4 regions of the Streptosporangium sp. NPDC004631 genome follow, and region 1 is predicted to be linked to each of the others. Evidence: riboswitches for the same ligand, from Rfam matches in the RefSeq annotation. Region 1 holds a riboswitch; each other region holds the start of a gene.
The links. A riboswitch is a leader RNA that binds a small molecule or an ion and turns the genes downstream of it on or off. The one in region 1 is predicted to bind cyclic di-AMP.
Positions count from the first base shown of each region.

Region 2: linked by a shared signal. The riboswitch ahead of ACWEF2_RS12945 (C40 family peptidase) and the one ahead of ACWEF2_RS19245 (CHAP domain-containing protein) in region 1 are both predicted to bind cyclic di-AMP.
Region 3: linked by a shared signal. The riboswitch ahead of ACWEF2_RS02165 (hypothetical protein) and the one ahead of ACWEF2_RS19245 (CHAP domain-containing protein) in region 1 are both predicted to bind cyclic di-AMP.
Region 4: linked by a shared signal. The riboswitch ahead of ACWEF2_RS03220 (coiled-coil domain-containing protein) and the one ahead of ACWEF2_RS19245 (CHAP domain-containing protein) in region 1 are both predicted to bind cyclic di-AMP.

Region 1 covers NZ_JBSGCR010000018.1:33,601-35,792, reverse strand. The annotation lists gene ACWEF2_RS19250 (aldose 1-epimerase family protein) at 1-95, opposite strand, end outside; gene ACWEF2_RS19245 (CHAP domain-containing protein) at 254-949, opposite strand; cyclic di-AMP (ydaO/yuaA leader) riboswitch at 968-1,106, opposite strand; gene ACWEF2_RS19240 (alpha/beta hydrolase) at 1,484-2,192, opposite strand, start outside.
Region 2 covers NZ_JBSGCR010000010.1:69,468-71,659, reverse strand. The annotation lists gene ACWEF2_RS12950 (NlpC/P60 family protein) at 1-593, shown strand, start outside; cyclic di-AMP (ydaO/yuaA leader) riboswitch at 1,098-1,256, shown strand; gene ACWEF2_RS12945 (C40 family peptidase) at 1,339-1,848, shown strand.
Region 3 covers NZ_JBSGCR010000002.1:108,916-111,107, reverse strand. The annotation lists gene ACWEF2_RS02165 (hypothetical protein) at 53-886, opposite strand; cyclic di-AMP (ydaO/yuaA leader) riboswitch at 1,125-1,276, opposite strand; gene ACWEF2_RS02160 (DUF4253 domain-containing protein) at 1,708-2,192, opposite strand, start outside.
Region 4 covers NZ_JBSGCR010000002.1:350,740-352,931, reverse strand. The annotation lists gene galT (galactose-1-phosphate uridylyltransferase) at 1-939, shown strand, start outside; cyclic di-AMP (ydaO/yuaA leader) riboswitch at 1,011-1,145, shown strand; gene ACWEF2_RS03220 (coiled-coil domain-containing protein) at 1,148-2,119, shown strand.

The DNA of each region.
Region 1 (2,192 bases):
TCGCGCCCGCCGTGCCGGAGCACGCGCAGGGCCGCGGCCCGCTCGCTGATCTCGGCGTGCATATCGCCGCCGCGGAGGGTGAACTGCCTGGACACGGTGGTCCTTTCGCCGGAGGAGGCCGTGGGGCGGATGCGGCGGCCGAGACCGGCCGGACCCGCGACCGACTCAAGGGTCGGGCGGCGGCCGCCGTTCGTCAAATGAACGGCCGAAGGGGCGCGGCCCGGCGGCCGCGCCCCTTTCCGATGCGAGCCGGTCAGTCGCTGTAGACCGGGTAGCCGTAGCCGACGACCTGGGAGATCGGCCGGATCCGCTCCTCGACCCGGCCGTTGCCGGTGTTGCCCTCGATCGTGGTGATCGTGCCGTTGCCGTTGTCCTTCTTCACGAAACCGACGTGGTCGATCCCGCTGATGTTCTTGCCGCCGGCCCAGTCGAAGTAGACGACCGCGCCGGGCTTGGGAGTGGTGCCCCAGTGGTTGTTGGTCTTGAACCACTTGGCGTGGGTGACGGTGTAGGCGTCCCAGCCCATGGTGGGCCGGATGCCGGCCTTCTCGCCGACCCAGGAGACGAACATCGCGCACCAGGGGGCGTTGGCGTACGCCTGGAGGGCGCCGCCGTCGCGGGCGACCGTCTCCTGGGCGCGGGGCGACGACATGTACCAGGACTGGAACTTGGTCCCGCCGCCCCGGGAGTTCTCGCTGACGCCGATCTGCTGGGCGGCGATGTCCAGGACCTGCTGGGCGCTGACCTTCGGCAGCCGCTCGGCCTCAAGCTGGAGCGGGGTCATGGCGACCCTGGAGGTCTCGGTGCGGGAAGGGCCGAACGGGGTGTGTCCGGGAGTGTCCGCCAGGGCGGCGGGTCCCGCGAGGACGCCGCCGGTGAGGGCGATGGATGTTCCGAGGATGACGCGGGCCAGGTGGTGCTTCCCGGGGGTGAGGAGGTGCTTGGCCATGAGGGGTTTTGACTCCTTGCTTCGCTTCCATACCGCTTACCGGGTTAGCTGACGGGTTCGGGCTGGGAAGTGCCCTACAGCGCATGTACGCGCCGATTCACCCCAAAAACGTGGTTCCCCGGTTCCGCGAGGTTCGCGGATTCAGCGGCCACGCTCACCTGGTGGAGGAATCCGCCTGGTGAAGCGTGGTCGGGCAATGTGGTGGCAATGCGCGGACCTTCGCAGGTCCAGGCGTTCGCCATGAATTCGTAGAAGCTATGCGAACCGGACAGACGATTACAAGTCCGACACATTGCTATGGCTTGGGAATACGCCTGGATCGAGAGGGCGGGCCGGCCGCGCTCCGAGGCTCTCCGGTCCGTGTCGATCTTCGGCCACGGGCCGGGAACCCCTGCGGGAGAGGCGCTCCCGTGTGCGAAGCCGGAGAGGGGGTGGTCACGGGACGGTCACGCCGCCACCCTCCCGGGCGCCAAAGGTAAATCTTTTCGCTGACCCGCGGTTTACCCGGCCGTTGACGTCCGGCCTTACCCGGCGTCAGACCCCGGCGCCGATGGACCCCATGAGCATGGGGAGCGCGCGCTCCAGGCCGCGCCGCCAGTACGGCCAGCTGTGCGTGCCGGGGCCGTAGAAGTCGACGGTGATGCTGTCGCCGTCGGCCCTGGCCCGCTCGACGAAGGTCTGCGCCTGCCGGAGCAGGGCCGTCTCACCCCGGTCCACCGCGGTTCCCGCGGGGTCGAGCGGGCCGGGGGAGCCGTCCCCGCAGGAGACGAAGAGCCGCGTGCCACGCAGCCTCGCGGTGAGGTCCGCCGGGTTGTGCGCGGCCCATTCGGGATCCCGCGGGTCGCCCCAGAGATCGGCGGAGTCCTCGCCGTAGCGGCCGAGCAGCCGCTGGACGCCGTCGTAGCCGTCACGGGTGTGCAGCACGCCGGAGAAGGAGGCCGCGGCCTGGAACAGGCCCGGGTGGCGGGCCGCGTAGGACATCGCGCCGAACCCGCCCATGGACAGCCCGGCCACCGCCCGCCGGTCCCCGGCGCCGTAGTCGCGCTCCAGGATCCGGCGGACCTCGGTGAGATGGAAGGTCTCCCAGTCGGGCCCGTCCCGCCAGTCGGAGTAGAAGCCGACCTCGCCGCCCTCCGGCATGACCACGATCACCGGGTAACGCGAGGCGAGCTCGGCCGCGTCCCCCTCGGTGGCCCAGGTGTCGTAGTCGGTGTGGCAGCACCCGTTGAGCAGGTACAGCACC
Region 2 (2,192 bases), on a different contig from region 1:
CCGCCTCCCGCGCTCAGTCCCTGAACGCCTTCGAGGAGGCCACCAAGACGTTGCGCGGCAACCGCGACCAGGCCAGGGAGGCCCTGACCGAGGCCGATCGGACGCGTGACGAGCTGGCCGAGGAGAAGGCCAAGGCCGACAGGATGGTGAAGCTCCAGACGAAGGTGCTGCGCGATCTCGGCGCCTTTAGGACCGGCAACCCCAACAGCTCGGGGATCCAGTACAACGGCCCGGCGTCCGGCAACGCCCGGGCCGCGCTGAGCTTCGCCTTCGCCCAGGTCGGCAAGCCCTACCAGTACGGCGGCACCGGCCCGGGAGGCTGGGACTGCTCCGGCCTCGTCCAGGCGGCCTGGCGCAGCGGAGGCGTCAGCCTCCCCCGCACGACCTGGGAGCAGTGGAGCTGGGGGGCCGGCCGCAAGGTCTCCCTGAGCGAACTCCAGGCCGGTGACCTCATCTTCAGTGAGGGGCTGGGACATGTGAGCCTCTACGCGGGCGCCGGAAAGATCGTCCACGCCCCCCAGACCGGGGACGTCGTCAAGGTCGTTCCCCTGTCGGCCTACGGCCGCCGCCTGGTCGGGGCCGTCCGCCCCTGAGCCCGCCCCCTCAGCGCCCCGCTCGGCCCTCAGCGCCCCGTCCGGTGCCGCTGGAGCGTTCCACGGAAGGGTCCGCTGGATCGTTCCGCTGGGAGGACTGAGCGCGGCTGAGGGCCGGCGGATGCGCGCGGCCTCGCGGCGATCCCGGAGAGCGGGGTGGGCATGGCGGGGCCGAGAGTGGCCCGTGGGCCGTACGCGGAGGGTGAGAAGGTCGCCAAAGATGTGACGTACGCGACAGGAGAGGCGCTTTCCGAATAATGATCCGGAGGGTGTGACGAGAGTCATATTCGACCGATGAAGTCGCCCCCGAGCAGGTCTTCCGTGGGCGCGAGAAGCGTTATTTGATCTTTAAACTTTGTGAGGGCTTTGCCGAAACGTGATGATCAGAGTAGCTTCTGGCGTCGCGGCGAGTAAGCCATACCGTCGCGCCGAGCGTCGGTCCCCCAGGCCGGCTTTCCGATAGAAATCCAATTGGTCGCCGTTCCTCCAAGGGGTCCGCCCCACCACGGTGACCTGCCGAATTCGTGCAGCCAGGAGGCATGGAGCCGGGGAACCAATAGGCCGTCAACCTACGGTCAGGGGTGAATCGACATATCTGTGTCGTAGGGCGTCTTCCCAGCCCGAATCCGTCAGCTAACCCGGTAGGCATCAGTGGAAGTCCCAAGGAGAAATCCTGTCTACCACCCTGCATAACCTTCGTTTGTCACGCCTTTTTCGTCTTTCCCTCGGTGGGTTTGTCCTCACGTTGACCGCCTCAACCGGGGCGGTCACGCTGGGACCCACGGCGGCGGGGGCGGCGACGGACAGCGCGGCCGCGGTTCAGGTCGGGAGCACGGCGAAGACTCACGTCAAGCGCACGGCCAAGACCGCGATGAACAGGGCCGCACGGCAGAGGACAAAGGCCAGGAAGGCCGTATCGGTGGCCAAGCGGCAGATCGGCGATCCGTACCGGTGGGGAGCCACCGGTCCCGGCGCGTTCGACTGCTCGGGCCTTGTCCAGTACGCGTGGCGCAAGGCCGGCGTCTCCCTCCCCAGGGTCACGTACAGCCAGTACCGCGTCGTCAGGAAGAAGGTCTCATGGAGCAGGTTGCACCCTGGTGACCTGCTGTTCTTCTACGGAAAGGGCCACGTGGGCATGTATGTCGGCCACGGCAGGATGGTCCATTCGCCGAGCAGCGGCAAGACGGTCCGGATCGTGAGGCTGAGGGGCTACTACAGGTCCTCCTTCGCCGGAGCCGTCCGTCCGGGCGGCTGACAGCGGGACACGGCCCCGTCCATCCGGTTCGGGGCACAGCCGGAGAGTTGACCCCATCGTGGTCGCCGTGGAGGGGGACAGGTGTCCGGACCGTTCAACGTCGAACGGCGTTCTCGGCGCGTCGCGGAGCCGGGTCGCGGGAACGCCGCCCGTGCCGTCCGCGCCGTGGCCGATGGGGCCGGACCGGAGCCGGCCGGACGTGGTGACACCACAACCCGCTCCGGAGGAGATGGGTAACAGGTAGAGGAGGCGGCTCCACGATCACGCCTGTGATCGTGGAGCCGCCTCTCCTCGACCGCCCCGGCCCGGTTCGCCGGCGGTGTCCCGGCGGACGCGACCGCCGG
Region 3 (2,192 bases), on a different contig from region 1:
CTACCGGGATGTGGCGGCCCGTGATCCACCGGGGTGCGCGGTGCTCCGTGATCTACCGGCTGAGACGACCGGCGATCAGGAAGGTGGCGCCGCCCACGGCGGCCAGTCCCGCCGCGCCGGCCAGCGCGTTGGCGGAGCCGGAGGTGATGGGGGCGGTCTGTGACCCGCTCAGGTCCCGGAAGCCCTTCGGCGCGAGAGCCGCGGGGGCGACGCCGCCGTTGGGCATGAGGATCCCGGGCGCGTCGGCGAGGTCGGTCTTGTCGGCCTCCCGGTCCTTCTTCGGCTGCGCCGGGTCGGCGAGGACGACCTTCGGCGGCTCGGCCGGGTTGGAGTCCATGACCTTCCAGGCGCCGCTGGCGAACGCCACGGGGTGGTTCTTCTTGCCCACGCCGTTGCCCCACTTGGTGACGACGTAGTCGACCTTGATGTGGCCCATGCCGCCGACGCCGTCCACACCCAGCGTGCTGGGGTTGAACGTGCCGCCGGTCAGGTCGGCGAAGCTCTTGGCGTCAAGGTCGATCATGACACCGTTGTTGGAGGGAATACCGGGGCCTCGGTCGCCGACGAAGAACTTGGCCTTCTTGCCCTTGTAGACGACATAGCCCTCGGTGAACAGCGGCCAGCTCGGGCTCGCGATCATGCCCTTCTGCATGGGCTTGCCGCTCGCGGGCAGACCGGTGTCCCCGGCCCGGCCTGAGGAGTCGTCCCAGAAGTAGGAGGCCTTGGTCGAGCCCTTGAGCAGGATGGTCTCGGAGTCGGCGGACGAGGAGGAGCCGGTGTCGGCCGAGGCCGGGAGTGCCGAGACGACGCCGGCGGAGGTGAGGATGCTCGCACCCAGGATGGTGGCGGCGAACACGTGATGGCGCAGACGAGGGGAAAAACGCATAGGAAGCAGACTCTTTCGCGAGGGAACAGGACAGCCCGCACAAGAGGTCAAGGAAGACACGGGCGTATACGCGTACGCGCTCACGGAGAAGAGAAGGCGTAGCCGGAGGGGCCGGACGCTACGCGAGGCGCGATGCGAGGTGGTGCCGCGACCGGGCGCGGCGAGGAAGTCTTAGATGATCGGCACGAACACGGTAGGCGGCACCGGGACGAAGGCGATACAGCGATCCATGAAGGGGATCTCCTCTCCATCTCGTCTACCGGGTTAGCTGACGGGTTCGGGCGCTGGAGTTGCCCTACCGCCGCAGGCCTGCGGCGGATTCACCCCATGAAGTGGGTCCCCGGTTCCCGCGGCCCCCTGGGGGCCTTCGGGATTCGACGTCGGTTGGCCGCTCCTTCTCCTGAAGGGCAAGTCGCCGACCGATAACGACTAGGACACTACCTACCAGATGGGGACAAAGCAAAACAAAAGCCATGAAAACCCCAGAAGATCTACCTTCAACGGCCAAGAAAGAGCCATTGGCCAGGCCTTGACCATCCTCACTCCACGCTGTTAGGTTCGGCGAAACCATTAGGAAACCTACCTAATGATCTTATCGTCATCACCCACCTGACCTGCGGCTTCTTCCCCTTAATCCCCGAAGAAGACGGGCTTTACGAACAAGTCGCTCGATTGTCGCAGCCGCCGCCCCCAGCCGGTGCGCCGATCCTTCTCACAACGACGCCGCCCGCCCCGGCATATGCCCACGGATCCACGGAGAGCCCAATCGGCCGGGTCCGCCCTCACCCGTGCGGCCCGTCCCGCCTCCGCGACCCGGACGGTCAGTCCCACCAGAAGGACCAGGCGTTCCTCCCCCTGATCTGCTCGGCGTAGTCGATCAGCGTCCCGGCGCTGTAGATGACGCTGTCGGGACAGAACGTCCAGTGCTCGGCGGCGACGTGCAGGGCGTGCTCCGGGGTGACCGGAGGCGCGGCGACGCTCAGGTCCAGGGTGTTGAACCCCATGCCGACCAGCCGCGCCCCGAACCGGTCCTCCCAGCTGCGCACCACGGCCGCCAGCGGGACCATCCACTCGTTGTGGTTCAGCGCCCCCTGCCACCCCATGACGGCCAGCGCGTCGGCACCCCGGTCGGCCGCGACCAGCCCGAGCGGGGTCCGGCGCTCGGCGATCACCCCGGCGTACCAGTCGGCGACCGCGCCGGGGTCGGCGGCGAGCTCGCCCGACGGGGCCGGTCCCGGACACCCCGGACCGAACGGGTCGAGCAGCTCCAGTTGCCCGGCATCGGCCTTCTGGACCCAGTCTGCCC
Region 4 (2,192 bases), on a different contig from region 1:
ACCGAGGAGTGGGTGGCGGTGGCCGGGCACCGCCAGGGACGCACCTTCCTCCCGCCGACGAGCGAGTGCCCGCTCTGCCCGTCCACCCCCGGTCACTCCACGGAGATCCCCTCGGCCTCCTACGACGTGGTGGTCTTCGAAAACCGCTTCCCATCCCTCTCCGCGCAGCCGGGCCCGCACCGGGACATCGGCGGCATGAGCGAGGCCCGGCCGGGGACCGGCCGGTGCGAGGTGGTCTGCTTCACCTCCGACCACGACTCCTCCTTCTCCCGGCTCTCCCCCGGCCAGATCGACCTGGTGATGGAGGCGTGGATCGACCGCACCGCCGAGCTGTCCGCGATTCCGGGCGTGGAGCAGGTGTTCTGCTTCGAGAACCGGGGGGCCGAGATCGGCATCACCCTGGCCCACCCGCACGGCCAGATCTACGCCTACCCCTATGTGACCCCGCGCACCAGGCTCTCCCTGGGCGCGGCCGAGCGCCACCGGGAGCGGACCGGCGGCAACCTCTTCGCCGACGTACTGGCCGCCGAGCGGGAGGCCGAGGTCCGGGTGGTCGCCGCGAACGACCACTGGACGGCCTTCGTGCCGGCCGCGGCCCGGTGGCCCGTGGAGGTCCACCTCTACCCGCACCGCCGGGTTCCGGACCTGGGCGGGCTCAAGGAGGCCGAGCGCGCGGCGTTCGGGCCGCTCTACACAGAGGTGCTGCGCCGGCTGGACGGGCTCTTCGGTATGCCCATGCCGTACGTCGCGGCCTGGCACCAGGCACCGGTGAACGTCGGCCGGGAGCTGTCCTACGCGCACCTGGAGCTGTTCAGCATCCGCCGGGCACCCAACAAGCTGAAGTATCTCGCGGGTTCGGAGTCGGCCATGGGGGCTTTCGTGAACGACGTCCTGCCCGAGGAGGCGGCGCTACTCCTCCGATCCGTCATCACGGAATGATCACTGATCGGTCTCGACTTGGGGTCGCATGACCATCCGTTTACCACTACTATCCTCACACATCGGACATAACATCCGATATGCCTAATCCGGGGCGCCTCGCCCGGGAACCGGGGACCCACGCATTTGGGGTGAACCACTTCGGTGGAAGGGCTTCCTCCAGCCCGAACCCGTCAGCTAACCCGGTAGGCGTGAGGAGAGGAGAACCGTGGCGGCCTCGCCCCCCACGTTCCGTCGTCATGCGGCCCTGACCGCCTCCGTGCTCTCGGCCATCGCGTTCACCCTGGGCAGCGCGTCCGCGGGCAGCGCCGCCCCCAAACCGGCCGAGCCCGAGCTCCGCGCCGAACTCGCCCGGCTGAACAAGAAGGTCGACAAGCTCATCGAGTCCTACGCGGCCAAACGGGAGTCTCTGCGAAAGGCCCGGCTGGCCGAGGAGGCCGCCCAGGTCGATCTGCGCAAGGCCGAGGAGACCTACGACAAGGCGAGCGAACAGGTCGACTCCATCGCCCAGCTCCGCTACCAGAGCAGCGCCGCCGACCTGCCCGCCCTGCTGTTCGCCCCCGACATGGAGGGCGCCGTCGTCATGGAACAGCTCATCGCCCAGCGGACCGCCTACCTGCGGGACTTCGCCCAGAGCCGGGACCTCAAGAAGCAGGCCGCCGACAAGGCGGCCCGGCTCACCGAGCAGATCGGCGTGGAGGCCAAGGTCGTGGAGACCGAGCGCCAGGGCGCCGAGAGGGTGATCCGTGACATCGAGCGGAAACTCGACCAGCTCGTCCCGATGGGTTCCGGCCGCCGCGCCGACGGCAGCTGGGTCCCCCAGCTCCCCACCGGCGGCGACAACATCACCGACCGCACCCGGATCATGCTCGAAGCCATCAAAGAACGCTTCAAACTCCCCCACGAGGTCGGCTGCTACCGCACCGGCGGCAACGGCGAGCACCCCCTGGGCCGCGCCTGCGACTTCATGATGAGCACCGGCGGCTCGATGCCCTCGGCGGAGAACATCAGGCTCGGCGACGAGATCTCCGCCTGGGCCATCAAGAACAAGGACCGGCTCGGCGTCAAGTACGTGATCTGGCGCCAGCGCATCAACATGGGCTCCGGCTGGCGCGCCATGTCCAACCGGGGCGGAATCACCGCCAACCACTACGACCACCCCCACATCTCGATGTACTAGCGCCGTGGAGCCCCCGCCGGGAGCGTTTCCGGGGGGTGTGGATCGAGAAAAAAGGGTGTGACAGTGGCCGTGT